DNA from 2 places in the Clostridioides sp. ZZV15-6598 genome. Region 2 is predicted to be linked to the other one. Evidence: riboswitches for the same ligand, from Rfam matches in the RefSeq annotation. Region 2 holds a riboswitch; the other holds the start of a gene.

Region 1 (3,218 bases), on a different contig from region 2:
TGTTTTTCTTCACCTTTAAATTTTTACAATCATTACATAAATATTTTAATCTACTTTTAATAGTTTTTTAACTGACTTACTATAATCATTTCTCTTTACATCTTCTAAGAATCTATCAATTTCATGCTCTGATTTTGCATTTACAAAAATAGCAAGTTCTTCTTCATCTATAATATTATAGCTATCTATATACTTATCTAAACATTTTAAAATACCATCTCTATTATATTCACTAAATCTGACTACCGCACTACATTCATCTTCTATAAGCCCACTCAAATCCAATTTACCTTTTGAAAAAGACTTTATATTTGAACTCCTATCATCTATTATATCTATTATATCAGCATAAACAGCACTTCCTGTTGCACCTCTTCCAGCTCCCTTACCTACAAAAGAAAGTTCTCCTACTGAATCTCCTACTATAATTACTACATTAAACTCATTATCTATTTTAGACAGCATATTATCATTATCCACCAATGCTGGTCTAACAAATCCACTTACTTCTCCCAATTCATATTTACTTCTAGCAACTAATTTTATCTTACAATTTAATTTCTTAGCATATTCTATATCCTTTTCATCTATTGAAGTTATTCCTTCTAATAGCAAATCTTTCCAGTATACTATTTTCCCATAAGATAAAGTAGATAATATAGATAATTTTCTAGCACTATCATATCCTAAAACATCTGCATCTGGATTAACCTCTGCAAAGCCTAGCTCTTGTGCTTGTTTTAAAGCTACATCATATGGTAAATTTTCATCATACATCTTTGATAATATAAAGTTGCATGTTCCATTTAAAATAGCATTTATGCTTTTTATATTATTACCTTCTAGTGATTCTATTAATGGCTTTAAAACTGGAATACCTCCTGCTACTGATGCTTCAAATTTAATGCTAACATCATTTAAGTTAGCCAACTCTATAAGGTCACTACCTCTTTCAGCTAATAAATCTTTATTTGCTGTTACTACATGTATTTTTTTATTTAGAGCTCTTGTTACATAATCAAGAGCTGGATTTAGTCCTCCAATTACTTCAACTAATATATCAATATCTTTACTAAATATATCTTCTATATTTGTTGTTACCTTATCAAAATATCTCTTTGTTTTATGCTTCTCTTTGTTTTTAACTAAAATTCCAACTATTTCTATTTCTCTTTTTGAAGTATTATTCTCTATTAAATCTATTAATCCACTTCCTACTGTTCCATACCCTAATATTCCTATCTTCACTGTTCCATACCCCCATCATTTTTGATTGTATTAATTTATTTATATATATAAATAAATTAATTAAAAAAGCTTGAGTATAAACTCAAGCCATATGACGGGTTTATACTCATCTTTCAGCATAATTGCTGCAGGATTTAGCACCAATGTATATTAAAATATACTGGTTGCCGGGCTTCATAGGGCCAGTCCCTCTGCCTCTCTTGATAAGATTGCTAATTTAAATTTATGTTTAATAGTATAATACAATTTTTGCCAATTGTCACTATATTTTTTAACTTCTTTTTTCTAAAATAATCTAATTAATTATCTAACTGCTCTTTTAGTTGGTTTACCTTTTTTTGTAACGTTATTATTTTTAACCTTAGCTTTTGCCTGTTCATGCCCTGGGAAAAGTATCTTAGGCTCATCAATATTTCTCTTGTAAATAGTAAATTTAAAACCAATAGCTTGAACAAACTCTGCTCTTAAAGCTTCACATACTGCATTAGCAGTTTCTTTAGCATCAAGACCTGCATTTTCTAGTATAGTAACCTTTACTAATTCTCTAACTCTTAGCATATCCTCTAATTGCTCTAAAAAGCTTTCTGTAACGCCTTCCTTACCAATTTGTGTAGTAGGCTTTAAAGTATTTGCTAAAGATCTTAAATATGCTCTTTGCTTTCCTTTTAACATATTATCACCTCTATAATTCTATATCAAAATTAATTGTAAAATTCAAATTCCAATTCATAAATTCTAACTATATCTCCATCTTCAATTCCCATCTCTCTAAGCCTATCAAATATACCTTGACTTTCCATAGCTTTTTGGAAATATTGAAGTGATTCCATATCATCAAAATTTACAGAATACATTATTCTTCTAAGTGCCTTACCTGTAACTACATATACACCATCTTCAACATCTATGTTCAATTCTTCTTCTGTTCCAATATCAAGTTCTGGTCTATACATTTCTTCTTCTGAAACTAATTCTATATCTTCTACTTCTTTTAACATTTTAGAAACGTAGGCAATTACATCATCTATTCCTTGACGAGTTGCTGCAGACATCTTAAATACTGTATATCCTCTACCTTCTAATTCATCCTTAAATTTTTCAAATTGGCTTTCATCTTCCAATATATCAAATTTATTTGCAACTACAACTTGAGGTCTTGTTGAAAGCTTCTCATTATATAACTTAAGCTCATCATTTATTTTGTCAAAATCCTCAATTGGGTCTCTACCTTCTAGTCCAGATATATCTACAATATGTATCAATACCTTAGTTCTCTCAACATGTCTTAAGAATTCATGACCTAATCCTATACCTTCAGACGCACCCTCTATAATTCCAGGTATATCAGCAAGTACAAAACTATCTCCAAACTTAGTTTGAACAACACCTAAATTTGGTGTCAATGTTGTAAAATGATAGTTTGCAATTTTTGGCTTAGCTTTAGTTACAACTGATAAAAATGTTGACTTACCTACATTTGGAAATCCTAAAAGACCTACATCTGCTATCATTTTAAGTTCAAGAGTTATCCATCTTTCTTCTCCATCTGTACCAGACTTTGCAAAAGCTGGAGCTTGTCTTACTGCATTTGCAAAGTGTTGATTACCTTTACCACCTATACCACCTTTTGCAACTACTGCTGTATCTCCTTCTTTCTTTAAATCTGCTAATACAAGACCTGTAGCTTCATCTCTTATTACTGTACCTGCTGGTACTTTTAATATTAAGCTTTCTCCATTTTTACCAGCTCTTTTACCTTTGCTACCGTCGCCACCGTGTTGAGCTTGATATTTTTTCTGGTATTTGAAGTCCATTAATGTTCTAAGACCTAAATCAACTTCAAATATGATGCTCGCTCCACGACCACCATCTCCACCATCTGGCCCACCAGCTGGAACATATTTTTCTTTTCTAAATGCTACCGAACCATTTCCACCATTTCCAGCTTTAACAAATATTCTCGCTTTATC
Region 2 (3,218 bases):
CTTACAATGCTCAATTCATCATTATTTTTCAAAGTTTCAATATTTACAGTAGTGTGTCTTGAATGTGGAGCAAAAAACTCTTTTTCAAATCCATCTACTATCTTACTATTTTTATCTACTTCATGCTTAAATACTCCAAAACATTTTTGACTTAATGGAAGTTTTTTTACATTGTAGTATTTGTAAAGACCTGCTTGAGCTGCCCAACATATATATAATGTAGATTTAGCCTTTCTCTTAGAATAATCCATAATATCTTTTAGTTCATCCCAATAATCAACTTCTTCAAACTCCATTTGTTCAACTGGAGCTCCTGTTATTATAAAACCATCAAAAGATTCTTTTTTTGCTTCATCAAATGTTTTATAAAAATTCTTAACATATTCATTACAACTTCTTTTACTCTCTCTTGTTGAGATTTTAATAAATTCTACAGATACATTAAAACCTGTTTTATCTATTCTTCTAAGCAAATCTAACTCTGTATCTATTTTTATTGGCATTAGATTTAATATAGCTATTTTAGTATCTATATTTTCTTTGTATTCTAAATCTTTATTAAAGTCTTCTTTACAAATTACATCTATTCCTTCATCTAATAATTTATTAATAACAGGTAGTCCCTTTGGTAGTATTAAAGCCATATCTTTTCACTTCTCTTTCTCTTATACTATTAGAAATTTAAAGCTTGATCTAAGTCAGCTATTAAATCCTCTACATTTTCTATTCCAACAGATAATCTTATTAGTGAAGGTAGTACTCCAGATGCAATTAATTGTTCTTCTGTTAATTGTCTATGAGTAGTTGAAGCTGGATGTATAACACAAGTTCTTACATCTGATACATGAGTGACTAATGCTGCTATTTGTAGTTTTTCCACAAATTTTTTAGCATTTTCAAGTCCCCCTTTTACTCCAAATGATAAAACGCCACTACATCCTTTTGATAGATATTTCTTGGCATTTTCATAATACTTATTATTTTCAAGTCCTGGATAGTTAATCCAATCTACATTTTTATGTTTTTCTAAAAACTTAGCTATCTTAAGTGCGTTTTCACTATGTCTCTCCATTCTAAGATGTAGTGTTTCAATATTTAAATTAGTAAGATATGCGTTAAATGGACTCAAACAATTTCCATAGTCTCTAAGTAATTGAACTCTTGTCTTAGTAGCATATGCAGCATTGCCAAACTTTTCAGTATAACTTATTCCATGATATGTTGGGTCTGGCTCAACTAATTCTGGAAATTTTCCATTGTCCCAGTTAAAATTTCCACCATCTACTATAATTCCACCAACACTTGAAGCATGACCATCTAAGTATTTTGTAGTAGAATGAGTGACTATGTTTGCTCCATATTTTAGTGGATTACAAAGTACTGGTGATGCTAATGAGTTATCAACTATAAATGGAACATTAATTTTTTTAGCTACATTTGCTATTTTTTCAAAATCTATAACTTCAAGAGTTGGATTTGCAAGTGTTTCTGCAAATACAACTTTAGTATTTTCATTTGCAAGTTCTGCTATTTCATCCTCACTTGCATCTAAATCAAATGATATTAAATCTATTCCAAATTTTTTAAGACTAGGTCCTAATAAATTAAATGTTCCTCCATATACTTTTGAAGAACAAAGTATACTATCTCCAGATTTACATATATTTAAAACTGCCAACATATTTGCAGATTGACCTGATGATACGGCAACAGATGATACTCCTCCCTCTAACAAACTTATCTTTTCTTCAAAAGCTTGAACAGTAGGATTACTTATTCTGGAATACATATGACCCTCAGCTTTTAAATCAAATAAGTCAGCAAGTTGGTCTATACTACTATATTTAAAAGTTGTACTTTGATATAAAGGTAAAACTCTTGGTTCTCCATTTCCTGGTTTATAATTTCCTTGCACACATATTGTTTCTTTGTTATACATTTTTGTATCCCCCTTAAATTTTAATTAAGAAAATTAAACTATTTGTCAGATGAGATTTAAAATAAATAAAGCCTGAGTATATAACTCAGGCTCTGTATAAGCTTAATTATACTCATCTCTCAGCTTCCGCCGCAGGATTTAGCACCAATGTATATAAATATACTGGTTGCCGGGTTTCATAGGGCCAGTCCCTCCACCTCTCTGGATAAGATTTATTTAATTTTTCTATGTTTTATATCTTATATTTTTTTCCTAATTTTGTCAACTACTTTTTATATAATTTTCTTTTAAGAAATTTTCCCACCTCTACTTGAACTACAGACATTATAGCTAAAATCACTGTTACAAGCCATTGCGAAGTGTTTAAAATAGTTAAATTAAATGCATCTCTAAAGTGAGGAACAAATAATATAACTGCCATAAGTAAAGCGGAAGCTAAAAATGAGATTAAAAGAAATGGGTTTTTACCACTATTTCTAGTAAACATAGAATCTGTATTTGAACGCTGGCTAAATGCACGCAACATTTGTGAAAGTGCTAATACACAGAATGCCATTGTTTGACCTACAGTATGGTTTTCTATATTAAGACCAATTTTATATGCTAAAATGGTCATTATTGCTACAAATATCCCCTGAGTAATAACTCTTTGTACAAGGTTTTTTTCAAACAAACTTTCTGATTTAACAGGTTGGTGCTTCATTATATTTCTACTTGGTGGATCAACTCCAAGAGCAAGAGCTGGAAGAGTTGCTGTTGCAAGATTTACCCACAGAATATGCACCGCAAGAAGTGGAGTATCCCAGTTTAACAATATTGCAACAAATAGTGTAAGTATCTCTGCTATATTTCCAACAAGCAAGAATTGTATAACCTTTTGTATATTTCTATATACACGTCTACCCTCTTTTATTGCATAAGCAATTGTGGTAAAACTATCATCCATTAAAATCATATCTGAAGAATCTTTTGCCACATCTGTACCACTTATACCCATAGCTATACCAATATCAGCAGACTTTAATGCAGGGGAGTCATTTACCCCATCCCCAGTCATTGCTGGTACTTCTCCAATTCTTTTTAGAGACTTTATAATTCTGAGTTTATCAAATGGTGATACACGAGCAAATACTGTAGCATTTTTAACAGCCTTATCTAGTTCATCATCACTTAAATTATCAAGTTCATCACCAGATATAACAGTATTTCCTTCATTCCAAATTCCAAGTTCATGAGCTATTGTTGTGGCAGTGACTTTATGGTCACCTGTTATCATTAT

Evidence for each region. Region 2 has a riboswitch for S-adenosylmethionine ahead of KGF50_RS15105 (O-acetylhomoserine aminocarboxypropyltransferase/cysteine synthase family protein). Riboswitches for the same ligand answer to the same signal wherever they lie in the genome.
Region 1: it holds a riboswitch for S-adenosylmethionine, as region 2 does, so the genes downstream of both, KGF50_RS05835 (homoserine dehydrogenase) here and KGF50_RS15105 (O-acetylhomoserine aminocarboxypropyltransferase/cysteine synthase family protein) in region 2, are expected to answer to the same signal.

What each region holds. Positions count from the first base shown of each region.
Region 1 covers NZ_JAGWCS010000019.1:34,536-37,753, reverse strand. Annotated here, with positions in the region: gene KGF50_RS05835 (homoserine dehydrogenase) at 46-1,248, opposite strand; SAM riboswitch class I at 1,352-1,458, opposite strand; gene KGF50_RS05830 (YhbY family RNA-binding protein) at 1,552-1,920, opposite strand; gene obgE (GTPase ObgE) at 1,950-3,218, opposite strand, start outside.
Region 2 covers NZ_JAGWCS010000089.1:1,224-4,441, forward strand. Annotated here, with positions in the region: gene KGF50_RS15100 (homoserine O-succinyltransferase) at 1-644, opposite strand, end outside; gene KGF50_RS15105 (O-acetylhomoserine aminocarboxypropyltransferase/cysteine synthase family protein) at 674-1,939, opposite strand; SAM riboswitch class I at 2,049-2,151, opposite strand; gene KGF50_RS15110 (calcium-translocating P-type ATPase, PMCA-type) at 2,205-3,218, opposite strand, start outside.